DNA from 3 places in the Peribacillus sp. YIM B13482 genome. Region 3 is predicted to be linked to each of the others. Evidence: riboswitches for the same ligand, from Rfam matches in the RefSeq annotation. Region 3 holds a riboswitch; each other region holds the start of a gene.
What was found. Region 3 has a riboswitch for thiamine pyrophosphate ahead of tenA (thiaminase II). Riboswitches for the same ligand answer to the same signal wherever they lie in the genome.
Positions count from the first base shown of each region.

Region 1: it holds a riboswitch for thiamine pyrophosphate, as region 3 does, so the genes downstream of both, ACFX4L_RS02450 (ABC transporter substrate-binding protein) here and tenA (thiaminase II) in region 3, are expected to answer to the same signal.
Region 2: it holds a riboswitch for thiamine pyrophosphate, as region 3 does, so the genes downstream of both, thiT (energy-coupled thiamine transporter ThiT) here and tenA (thiaminase II) in region 3, are expected to answer to the same signal.

Region 1 covers NZ_JBHZPF010000002.1:184,232-188,445, forward strand. The annotation lists gene ACFX4L_RS02435 (ABC transporter ATP-binding protein) at 1-547, opposite strand, end outside; gene ACFX4L_RS02440 (ABC transporter permease) at 531-1,313, opposite strand; gene ACFX4L_RS02445 (thiamine-binding protein) at 1,310-1,594, opposite strand; gene ACFX4L_RS02450 (ABC transporter substrate-binding protein) at 1,606-2,610, opposite strand; TPP riboswitch at 2,745-2,854, opposite strand; gene ACFX4L_RS02455 (protein-glutamine gamma-glutamyltransferase) at 3,123-3,950, shown strand; gene rarD (EamA family transporter RarD) at 4,041-4,214, opposite strand, start outside.
Region 2 covers NZ_JBHZPF010000024.1:29,833-34,046, forward strand. The annotation lists gene ACFX4L_RS13295 (histidine kinase N-terminal domain-containing protein) at 1-612, opposite strand, end outside; gene ACFX4L_RS13300 (cation diffusion facilitator family transporter) at 847-1,734, opposite strand; TPP riboswitch at 1,970-2,071, shown strand; gene thiT (energy-coupled thiamine transporter ThiT) at 2,178-2,759, shown strand; gene ACFX4L_RS13310 (universal stress protein) at 2,844-3,371, opposite strand; gene ACFX4L_RS13315 (transglycosylase domain-containing protein) at 3,671-4,214, shown strand, end outside.
Region 3 covers NZ_JBHZPF010000015.1:55,683-59,896, forward strand. The annotation lists gene thiD (bifunctional hydroxymethylpyrimidine kinase/phosphomethylpyrimidine kinase) at 1-662, opposite strand, end outside; gene thiW (energy coupling factor transporter S component ThiW) at 631-1,152, opposite strand; gene tenA (thiaminase II) at 1,168-1,857, opposite strand; TPP riboswitch at 1,952-2,056, opposite strand; SAM riboswitch class I at 2,216-2,320, shown strand; gene ACFX4L_RS10065 (Fur-regulated basic protein FbpA) at 2,497-2,685, shown strand; gene ACFX4L_RS10070 (aspartyl-phosphate phosphatase Spo0E family protein) at 2,937-3,131, shown strand; gene ACFX4L_RS10075 (GNAT family N-acetyltransferase) at 3,201-3,707, opposite strand; gene ACFX4L_RS10080 (DUF459 domain-containing protein) at 3,931-4,214, shown strand, end outside.

The DNA of each region.
Region 1 (4,214 bases), on a different contig from region 3:
AAAGCACAGATCTCCGATTTTGTTCCCAAACAGACAACAGCCATTTTTGCATTTCCAATCTTGTCAGTTCATCCAGAGCAGAAAAGGGTTCGTCCAGGCACATCAAGTCCTGTCGACTTAAGATGCTTCGAATGAAAGCGGCCCTTTGCTTCATGCCCCCAGATAGTTCATGCGGATATGCCTTCACATACTCTTCTAATCCAGCTTTCAACAAAAGGGCTTTTGCCATTTCTTTGTCTCTTATCCCAGCAAGCTCACTTCCAAGCAAAACATTATCCAACACCGTTCTCCAAGGTAAAAGGGATGGCTGCTGCGGCATATAGCTTATATGGCCCTTAAAGCCATTTATCTTTTTACCATCCAACGAAATGATGCCCTGATCCGGCTTCAGAATACCGCCTATCAAGTGGAACAACGTACTTTTACCGCTGCCAGATGGTCCTAGGATTGTGACAAATTCCCCATCATCTACATGGAAATTCATATTCTCTAAAATATTCTGTTTACCATCGAAAGAAAAGGAGACATCTTTAATTTCCAGCATCATCCCTTTCACCCTCCTTTCTCTTCCATGAAACTAAATATTTCTCCAGGAATGTGATGATTCCAAAAAAGAGAAGGCTCATTCCCATAATGATGAAAATGGCAACAAACACCCGATCTGTCCGAAACGCGGAGGAAGCGAGCGTCATATAAACACCAATCCCCGATTTAGCCCCAAGCCATTCCGAAATAACCGCACCCATTATACTATAGGTGGCCGAAATTTTTAGGCCTGAGAAAATGAACGGGATCGAGTGGGGAAGTTCCAGCTTCCAAAATAACTGGTTTTTCCCCGCTCCCATCATCTTGAAATAATGCTTAAGTTCGTAAGGTGTCTGGCGAAAACCGTCCAATGAAGCAACCGCAACCGGAAAAAAACATACGAGTGAAATCACAATTAACTTAGGCAGCATGCCAAAGCCAAACCAGATCACTAAAAGCGGTGCCAAAACTATGATTGGTATATTTTGCGAGAGTATGAGCAGAGGATAAACCGCGTCCTTCACACCTGGAAACAGGTGTAAGATTGCAGCAATCAATAAACCGATACAGCTTCCAATAAGAAAACCCGATAACGCAAGCTCAGTTGTTGATATAAGGTGTCCAAAAAGATTACGGGACGACTCAATTCCTTCAATGAAAATGGCTGATGGAGCGGGAAGCAGCCATTTTTCAACCTTTAATAAGACTGTCATTGATTCCCATACTATCAGCAAACATAATAAAAGAAAGAAGGGAGCCCCCTTCTTCCAAATTCCCCTTTTGATCATGCCCGATATTTCTCCGTTAACGTATCCATCGTAATCCCGCTTGGCTGATATAGTATCTTCACTTGGGAAATGACATTCGGCGAGCCTAATTCAATCATTCTTACATTCATTTTTTCTATCACGGCAAAAAGCTCGGATAGCTCACCCTCCATTGTTGTTTCTAGCGGGTGAACCTCATACTTGACACCTGATTCATCAATGATCTTGATTGCTTCATCGACCATGGGGATGACATTTTCCCCTTTAGGAATGATTTGTATACTAATTAATGAATTGGCCATTGTATTTCCTCCTATTTTGGTAAAAATTCATTGGTAAATGCCTTTTCAGGATTGAAATCACCTTCAAGAAGCTTATTTTCCTTCATCCAATCACTATAATTCTTCCAGATTTCAAGCTTTTGTTCACCCCAACGCGGAGCATCATCCTGATACTTATCTGCAAGCCACTCCTGGCTTTTCTTCACTAGTTTTGGATCTAGATCAGGTGCAGACTTAATTAATATGTCCGCTGCATCATCAGGATTCTTAATTGCAAACTGGTACCCTTTCGAAGCTGCATGAACGAATGCTTTAACAGTCTCAGGATCCTCTTTAATCATCTTTTCATTTGTTGTCAAAACAGGCGTATAGTAATCAAGCTTATCAGAGTATTCGGTTAAGTAAACCATATTAAGCTTTTCATTCCGCAACTCAGCCTCGATACCTGTCCACCCATAATAAATCCAGGCGAAATCTATATCCCTTTTAACCGAAGTGAAAAAATCTGTGTCCCCTGTATTCACTATATCCACTTTATTTACATCGGCATTTTCTTTTTTCATAAGTGAATCAATAATGGCCTTTTCAACTGGAGACCCCCAGCCACCATACGTTTTCCCTTCAAAATCCTTGGGAGTTTTAATGTTTTTTGCCGCAGGTGAAGCGAATCCAGAGGTATTATGCTGGATGACAGCAGCTAGCGAAACAATCGGAACGCCTTGCACGCGGGCCTGCGTAATGCCCTCCTGGTAGCTCACGCCAAATTCAGATTTCCCTGAAGCCACAAGTTTATCAGCTCCAGCTTCGCCTGGCATGATAATTTCCACATCCAGACCTTGTTCTTTGAAATACCCTTTTTCCTTGGCTACATACAATCCTGTATGGTTTGTATTCGGTGTCCAATCAAGCACGACCGATACCTTTTTTAATTCTTTATTGCCTTCTTTTTTAGATGATTCTTCTTTTTCATTAGTTCCGCCTGCCCCACATCCAGCCAAAAGGAACAACGAAGTTAACAGTGGTAAGAATTTATTCAAACTATTATCCTCCTACACATCATATAAGATCCATATGCCGAAACCATAATGAGGCGCCAGGGTCCATTCCAATACCGGTAAAAAAACAAAAAACGCCCGAAGATGAATTCGGACGCTTAACATACAAAACAGAAAGTCAGTAATAATATGTTCCCTCCGCTGGCATCATCCAGATCAGGTTCAAAGAGTCAGCATCTAAAGGACGCAATCTCAGCCAGCAGTACTGGCCCCCCTACATTTCTCGCACATATGAACTTTTCTCTCCCATTATATCAATTCATGGGGAAAAAGGAATACTAATTTGCTTCTTCTCATTAATTGGAAAGGTTTCCCTTGCGTTAAAGGATATCTAGCAAAACATCATGCCATTCCAATCATTCTCGTTTACGTGCCTGACACGTTCAAAGAGTCATTTCCTTGCAGGTATTCATATAATGAGCATAACCTGTGGACATTTTTTGTGTACTGGTTTTATAAGCCCTTAATTTCAAAAGCAAAAGGTGGATATGATCATGATAAAGATTAATCACAAATTATTAGATGTCAGTCACATCCAACCAGGTATAGCATCTGCTAAATCGCTTGAAATTCTCCAATTGCTAGCGGAAGATTCTAACATTTTTGAATATCGGAGCTTTGGATACCTTAATTTCGATATACAACTGAGGCACCGAGTCATCGAGGCAGCTTTTGCGTTGGATAAAAGTGATGCAGAATTTTCCACACTTGAGGAATCGGCATCCAATAAACAATATTGGCGCCTTTCAAAGGATGGCACTTTTACCCTTCAGCCAGGGATTGCCCCTCATGTTGCACTCCTGGACATTTTCTTGAATGGAACGCTTTACGCTTTCGAATGCGGTACAGCGATAGTCGTCACTTTTTTAAAGGCCATTTTGGATTTAATCGGCCCTAGGAATTTCGACTATCTTTTTTCAAGCCTATTTCTATATGACTGGCGCCCTCCGAAGAATATGGCTCTTCATGTTCATCAAGGAACGGATTATTTACCAGGGGATTGCCTTTACTTCAAAAACCCTGATCACGATGAGGAAACACCTGAATGGCAAGGTGAGAATGCAATATTATTAGGAGAAGACCTCTTTTATGGCCACGGGATCGGGATTACCAATGCACAGGGTATCATCGATGAACTAAATAGCAATAGAAAGCCGAATGCCGCCATCTCAGCATTCCTGACAAAGCATATCATTAGCCTGGATAGTTCCTACTATAGACAATTCCAACCAACTATCTCCCGTGCAAAGCCCGTTCACGGTCTTGTCAGCCTATCTGATTTGATTGTTTCTGAAATAGGTCCGAGGATTTATCTTTCATGACTCAAGCAATTCTCCTGCCGTAAAACCGGTTTCTTTAAATATAGGCAAAAAAAATGCTTGGGGATGGAACCACCAAGCATTTTTTCTTATTCACGCACCGATGTTCCCTTTGCCTTTAAACCTGCGTGCACTTGCCTGACCCCATTTCGTAATGGATAGTGTATAAACAGCCAAGGCTGACCATATGAACAAAAAGGCTAAAAGATGCGCTTTTGTAAAACTTTCGTGATAGACGAATACCCCGATCAGTAAGGATAAGGTCGG
Region 2 (4,214 bases), on a different contig from region 3:
ATTGAGCTGATCCAATTCCTTTGAAATGATATCAAGATATTTTATCTGCGGTTGCTCTGCCTGTAACAATTGTATGAATCCCATTATGGAAGTCAGTGGATTTCGGAATTCATGGACAAAGCTTGAGGTCATTTGGCCAAGGAGCGTCAAACGGTCTTTATGGTTTGGGCTAATGAATTGATAGCGTTCTTTAAGTTCCATCGTTTTCAATTCGGTATAACAGGATAATGCAAAATGAATTAGTTTATCGAAGTAAACGTTTATTTGCTTAATTAAATCGGATACTTCTTCTTTCGTTGCCTCGGAATTCAAAACGTGCTCAACGATGGTGGATCTGCCGATGGTTGCAGTGGAAAAGAAATTTTCCATATCCAATTGTTTATTAACTCGATCACACGCAATTTTTTCACCTACGACCTTCAGTACATCGTCTATGTCAGTATCCGATTTCCCAAGCTGATCCATTAGCAGATTGAAAATATTTTCCACTTCCCCTTTAAAATACCCCATATATCCGTCCGATAAATGGAGCAACTGATCTTTCCATTTGGAAATGATGCTGTTTTTTTGAGAAGATAAAAAGTGAATGGTCATTTCTCGATTAGATACCATTTTGCCCTCCATAATGTAGGAAAATGAATTTTACTTTCGACCCAGAAATTAATTTATTTGAATAAAATACAAAATATTAAAATAATTATTTTGCTTTTATGATAACAGATTAATGTTTTTTACACATGTGTCAATTGGATAAATATTCGGCAATTAATCGATAAATACCTTTTTTTGACACAGTTTTATTAAAGGAATTGCAGGATTTAATAATAAAAAAAGGTATCCGCAAAGTTAATGACGGTTACCTTTTTTATTAAATGCATATGGTTCAATGTGAACGATCACATGCTGGATGTTATATTCCTTCAAAAGATTCTCTTCGATTTTAACCGTAATATCGTGACCTTGGATGACGGTCAAAAGAGGGTTAACATGTACGGTAGTTTCGAGCAGGATTTCACTTCCGTGCATACGGGCTTTAATTTCACTCATGTCCTTAACACCTTCTGTCAGTATAATGGTTTGTCCGATCTTTTGCAGGAGCTGCTCGTCGAAACCATCGGTTAAAGAGATGGATGCATCACGGAAGATATCCCAGGCCGTTTTGCAGATGATGATCCCTACTACAGCAGCAGCTATCGCATCCAGCCAAGGGATTCCCATCTTAGTACCGATGATTCCTATAAAAGCACCAACACTGACAAGGGCATCGGAACGATTATCCTGTGCAACGGCGTAGATGGAAGAGCTGTTGATCTTTTTACTTAACGCTAAGTTATAACGGTAGATTCCGTACATGAAGATTGCAGAGAAAAGAGCGACATAACCGGTCGGCATATTTGGAACGGTTGTTGAATCTTGCTGGAAGAAGGATTCTATAGCACTGTAAACAACCTGGATGCCCACGGTAATCATGATGAAGGCAGCTACCAGCGAGGCTATGGTTTCCGCCCGTAAATGACCATATGAATGATTATCATCAGGAGGTCTCTTCGAAATTTTCAAACCAATCAATACGGCTATGGAAGCGATGATGTCGGTCGTATTATTTAAACCATCTGCCCAAAGCCCTTTAGAATCACCGAAATAACCGAATGACAATTTAAGAGCAGACAAGAATATGTAAGCGGCAATGCTTATGTATGCGCCTTTTTCAGCTGAAATCGAATGTTTATCCATGTCTAATCCCTCCCCGGTGTAAATTAAAAGATATCAAAACAAACCTTAGTGAGTCTATAGAAAAGTTGTTGCATTTAGCCATCTAACCTGGTTAATTGCAGGTGTATTGAAGTTGGTTAAAAGAAAGGATACCCCCATAAATATGGGAGTGGTAAGTTTTTATGATATGACATTTTCTTTAAGTTGTCTTTTATAGAAACTAGTAGTATATTCTAACCGAGGATCGAAAATTAAATACTTCCACAAGGGGAGCCAAAAGGCTGAGAGTGAACGGTTGAGTTCAGACCCTATGAACCTGATAGTTAACACTTGCGTAGGGATGTGGTTTTGGATACAAGCAATACTGGGCATCCACTACCGCCCCGGTGTTGCTTTTTTGTTTGTGCAAAATCTGGCAGGGAGGGAACTCATGGACACTTTTCATTTTTGGAGAAGGGAGAGACATGATGAAAAATAAAACGTTATTCATGACAGAGGTTGCCATTTTTGCTTCACTGGCTTTATTACTGGATTTGGTTTCTGGATTCATTTTTTCAAGAATCTGGCCGCAAGGAGGCTCGATTTCAATAGCCATGGTACCGATTTTTCTGATGGCATATCGGTGGGGCATCAAAGGTGGTATGTTAACCGGATTGTTACTTGGGCTTTTGCAGATCGTCAGTGGTACAGCATGGATCAGCACGCCGATTCAAGGCTTCATTGATTATTATCTTGCCTTTACGGTTGTCGGGATATCCGGTGTATTCATGAATAAGTTTGTAAATAGCTATAAAGAGGAAAAGCGTTCCAAAGCGAAGTGGTATGGGATTGGCGGCATGTTTTTGGGCAGTTTTCTGAGGTTTCTGTGTCATTTCATATCCGGAATCGTGTTTTTTGGCTCTGCAGCTCCAAAAGGACAGCCAGTAGTGATTTATTCATTCATTTATAATGGGACTTATATGCTGATCAGTTTTATTTTATCGGCCCTTGTGGTGATGATGTTATATTCGGCTGCTTCAAGTGTATTACTGAAAAAAGCCTATTAACAAAAAAAGCCGGATTCTATAAAGAATTCGGCTTTTTTCGGAGATTAAGCAAATTGAGTCTTACAGGGCGAAACGGCTCAATCCTCATTTTGCAATGAATACCGAACAGGGTGCGTTTTTCGCAATGGAGCTGCTTGTACTGCCAAGAAAGAATTTTTCCAAACCGCTTTTAGCGCTATTGCCTACAACGATGAGGTCGGCAGCAGTTCTTGCCGCATATTCACATACGCTATCTGGCGCATGTCCTTCCAATATCTCGAATTTCCCCTTGACTTGACATTCACTTAGCAATCTCAACGTATTACTTTCTGCGTTCTGAACACTACTCTCAACGGCGGAAGGGGTGTCATTGACCATTTGAATTTCTGGTTGTTCGACTTCAACGACGGGATGTGTCTGGACGGGATCCACATAAAATCCAGCAGCCGGTACAAACCCCGGCGCCGAGGCGTTTCCCATGATACGCTGCTCAACCTTATCAAATAGGACATGAACTACGGTCAGCTCGGCCTCAGGAAAGGCCTTTTTCAATGTTGCTCCATATTCCACGGCACGTTTACTTTCTTCATTTCCATCAAAAGCGACGACAATATGTTTTAAATTTTTTTTCATGCCATCTCTCCCCTTTTATAAGTATTTAAAGTGTTATACCCACTTTTTAAGGGTTTCACGCCATTAATCGGTATATTGATCGCAAATTACGGGTAAAGGATAGATACGGTCATTATTAAAAATGGTAGGATGAAATCCTGGTCCTTCAATTAGTGGCGGGCTTATTTTTCATTCGGTGAAGGGGGTATCATCGGCAAGGAAACCGATACCCGGGTATAGTGCTAAAGAAAAGGCGACTTAGCTTAGGCCTTTTAGTCAATCGACGAGTTTTCTTTAATAAAAGGGGTAAAATATTTTTAATGAAACATGTCGCAGATTGGAAAATGGGGGTACAAATGAGAGGGTTAGTGAAATTAGGTCTAATTATTATATTGGTGATTGTGGTTTTAGGCGCCGGTTCACTTTTTTATTTCAGACAGGTTGCAGATATAAGCCATCTTCAAAATATTCTTCAGCAACCAACAGGAATCTATGATCGGGATGGAAATCTTGCCAGCACGATCACGGCAAATAAATCCGAAGGTGTTTCGATAGATGAAATACCGGAACATATGAAACAAGCGGTGGTTTCCATTGAGGATCACCGTTTTTATGAACATCACGGCATAGATTATCAAGGGATTTTGCGAGCGCTGATTAAAAATGCGAAGGCCGGAAGTGTTGTTGAAGGAGGGAGCACACTTACCCAGCAGCTTGTGAAGATTACGATGCTGGAGTCGAATCGAACACTGAAGAGGAAGATTGAAGAGTTTTTTCTGGCCCAGGAAGTTGAAGATAAATATACAAAAGATGAAATTCTGGATATGTATTTGAATCAAGTTTATTTTGGCCATGGGGCATGGG
Region 3 (4,214 bases):
TTTGCCAGGTTGGATGTAATGGCGGATGATAGGGTACAGCCTGTACCATGTGTGTTTTGTGTATGAATGCGTTCTCCCTTGATCCATTGGAAGTCAGTTCCATCATAAAAAAGATCGTTTGGATTTCCTGCTGCATGGCCCCCTTTAAGTAAAACGGCTTTAGAACCTAGTTCATGTATGGATATGCATGCCCTGTAAAAATCTTGTTTCGTTCGAATCGACAAGCCAGTAAGGACTTCCGCTTCTGGTACATTCGGGGTTACAAGTGTTGCAAGCGGAAGCAATTCCATTTTTAAGGCAGTGACAGCTTTTTCGTCTAGCAAATGGTGGCCGCTTTTTGAAATCATGACTGGGTCAAGGATAACGATGGAAGGTAAGTAGGTTTTAATGGACGCAGCGACTGTTTTCACTATTTCTTTTGATCCAAGCATTCCTATTTTTACTGCATCGACATGAATATCCTCAAAGATGGCAGCAATTTGATCCGAGATGATAGCTGTTTCGATGGCCTGAACTGAACGCACTTCCATTGTGTTTTGTGCAGTAACAGCTGTAATGGCAGACATTCCAAAGACACCATGTGCAGAAAATGTTTTTAAATCTGCTTGTATTCCAGCACCGCCCCCTGAATCAGAGCCTGCGATGGTTAATGCTGTTTTCATAAAAAATCCCCTTCATATAATTATTTTTTAGAAGTATTTTAAGTAATATGAAAGCTAAAAGCGCACCTGCGAATGAACTAAGCATAAAAGCTGGTAAAAAACCAAAAAGAGCAGCTTTTTCCCCCAATAGGAGGAGTGCAAGTGGATAACAGGATAGGGATCCGAGAATGCCGGTCCCAATCACTTCCCCTAGACAGGCGAATTTCAAGCTTTGTGTTTTTCGATAAAGGACGGCAGCCAATAGTGCACCTATCATGCTGCCAGGAAAGGCGAAAATTGAACCGGTACCAGACATGTTTCTAATGATGGAAACTAATAAAGCTTGTGTTACCGAATAGGCAGGCCCCAATAAAACGGCTGTCAGGACATTTGCCAGATGCTGTATAGGGAAGATTTTAGCAAATCCGACAGGGATGAAAATAATTGAACTGGTCAGAGTCGTTATACCCGTGATCATGGCAGTCAACGTCATTTTCTTGATTGGATTCATCATCATGGCCAATACCTACAGTGGCCAATCTTGTTCATTTTGAACCATATCCCAGAATAAATATTCATATCGGGAAGTCACCAAAAAGTGCTTTTCTAATCTCAGAAGTTCCTTTTCAGGCATGCCTCTTGTTAATTCTTCCAATAAAGCAATCAGCCACTTGTGTGCCTCACCGAATTCAGGAGATGAATAGGACCTTATCCAATCTGCGTAGCGGTTGTTTTCCAATGCTTCACCATTTTGTTTTTTTAATATCAAACCAATTTCATAATAATCCCAAGCACATGGTAGGAGACAAGCGATGAGGTCTGCCAAAGTCCCATGCTGAGCTGCATTTAGCATGTAACCCGTATAGGCTAAAGTGGTAGGCGTAGGTTCTGTTTCTTCCAATTCCTTGGTACTGATTCCGAATTCCGAAGCATATTGCCGATGGATATCCATTTCCACTTGAAGAGTTTCGTTTAAAATACTGGAAAATCTTGCCATGGTTTCGATATTATGAGCTTTGATGACACCTAGAGCAAAAAGCTTGGAATATTCCATGAGATAGATATAGTCCTGCTTCAAATAATAAGAAAATTTTTTTTCAGGTAGCGTGCCGTTTCCAATTGCCTGGACAAAGGGATGTGAATGGTTCCTTTTCCAAATTTCTTTTGCCCGTCCATGAAGTCTTTCACTGAAGGTTTCTAATTTAGTATTCTCCATTGTTCATCCTCCTTTAGAATAGATCCCCTATTTACATCCATAAAAAAAACCGCTCCTGAATACGGAACGGGGTAGATGGATAAAGTCTGCAAATGGACGATATCATCCACTTCCCTCCGCCGGTATGAGCCGGTTCAGGTTCAAAGGGTCCGGAACTAATTCCATCTCAGTCTAAAAAAAGACTCCCCTAGTGGTGTGAATTGTATGTAATTACTGACATCATATCAGAAAGACAAGAAAATGCAACCCACATTTGAAAGGGGAAACCCATTTATGGCAAGTGGAAAAGGAAGAACCAGGTAATTGACTTTTGATGTTTATTGGGATAAAATCATTTCTACATCATTTATATATTGAATTCTTATCCAGAGAGGTGGAGGGACTTGGCCCAAAGAAACCTCGGCAGCAGACCCATTTTGGGAACTGTGCTAAATCCAACAAGCATTTGCTTGGAAGATAAGAAGAGCCGTACGGACACTGTAAGCCTCTTCTTGAATTAGAAGAGGCTTTTATTTTTGCGGAATAACGTTTAGTGGCATACTAGAAAAGGTATATATAATTTGGTGAAATCAAACCGGTTAATACAGTTTAGCTCAACTAGAAGCGGGCTCTATGATGACTAGGAAAGGAGCCATTTACATGGCAGAATTATTTAAGAGGATTGAACAGAGGAAGGCAATGCTTATTGAAGAGTTATTGGCCAATGGAGTATACAAAACCTCTGATGAAAGGCACCTTTATGATGCCCCGTTAAAAGTACTTGAAAATGAATATAAGATTGTAATAAATAGACCTAATAACCAGTCTCCTTCGGAATGGATGACATAGTAATCGATAGGCTATAATCTTGGGATAAGGGATATGATGTAAGCATTCGCAGTCTATACTTGTGGATGCTTTTTTTATTTATGTTTATATAGGGGATGACACAATATATACATATTTAGAAAATGAAATAGGCTTTTTGTCACATTTAAACTGTAAAATTACACATTTGATTTCAAATGAATAGTTGATTTTAACTATAATTTTCATTATGATGAAGGTGTAAAAAAATTGAATAAATGGGAGGTGGCTTGATGCTTTGCCAGAAGGTAACTGTTGAAAAAGTAGAAGAGAAGAGACAAGAAATGATCAAATTGGCGGCAATTTATGGTTTAACAAGTCTTCTAACTGTTCAAGCAAGCCAAGAATTGGATACGCTGTTGAATGCTTTAACAAATAAAAGAGATTCTGAATATTTTTCCCTTAAGAAAGGATATAGGTATTTCTAAATTCTCCATTTCGGCCTCGCTTAATCCGAAAAAGGCTACTGCTCAAGGCAATAGCTTTAAATGAATATTTTAATTATCGACACGTTTCCCAAGTATAATCAAATCTCTTTCAATGCCATCGAGCTCTGCAACTCGAGGCAAATTTGCCCATTTTTCAAACCCGAATTTTGAAAAAAGCTTCAGGCTAGGTATATTGTGGGCAAAAATGAAACCTAATAAAGTTTTCACCCCTAATTTAGGGCTCACTTCAATTGCCTTTTGAATCGAAATTTGTCCGATTCCTTTTCCCCGGAAATAATCATCGATATAAATGCTGATTTCGGCCGTAGAATCATAAGCTGGCCGGCCATAGAAAGATTGAAAGCTCATCCATCCGGCAGTTTGCCCTTCTATAGTAATGATATATAGCGGTCGACTTTCTGAATGATGTTCCTCAAACCATTTAACCCTCGATTGTACGGATACAGGTTCCGTATCTGCCGTGACCATTCTTGAAGCAATTGTCGAATTATATATTTCAACGATTCTGGGTAAATCCGAAAGTGCTGCCTCCCTAAACTCTATGTGCTCTGCCATCATTTAAACTCCTATCTATCATTTATATTCAATCTCCAGAATAAAGGGTATCATCCCGCTTACATAAAGGCCGGTGAATGAAGCCCAATCCATTGAAAGTTTTATATTATCATACACTCTTTACTATTTATCTGACAATTCATTTTTGTATGTTAAAACTACAGATTTTTGGGTATTTAAAATGATGAAATACTTCATAGTAAATAGACAAAAGGAGAAACCAATGAAAAAAGTAGCAGGTTTGTTAATTATTGTACTAGTTATTTGTTTTGCTGCATATAAATTTCAGGCCTCGGAGTCGAAAGATGTGCAAAGGGTAATGGCTTTTGGAGATTCGTTAACCTTTGGAAAAGGGGATAAGGACGGGGAGGGATATGTAGAAGGTCTGGAGGATGAATTGAATAATCCGGAATCGGAACAAAAAGTGAGTTTTTGGAATTACGGTATAAAAGGTCAGGAAACGGATGGGGTCATGAATCAGCTTGATGATTACCGCATTAAATCGAA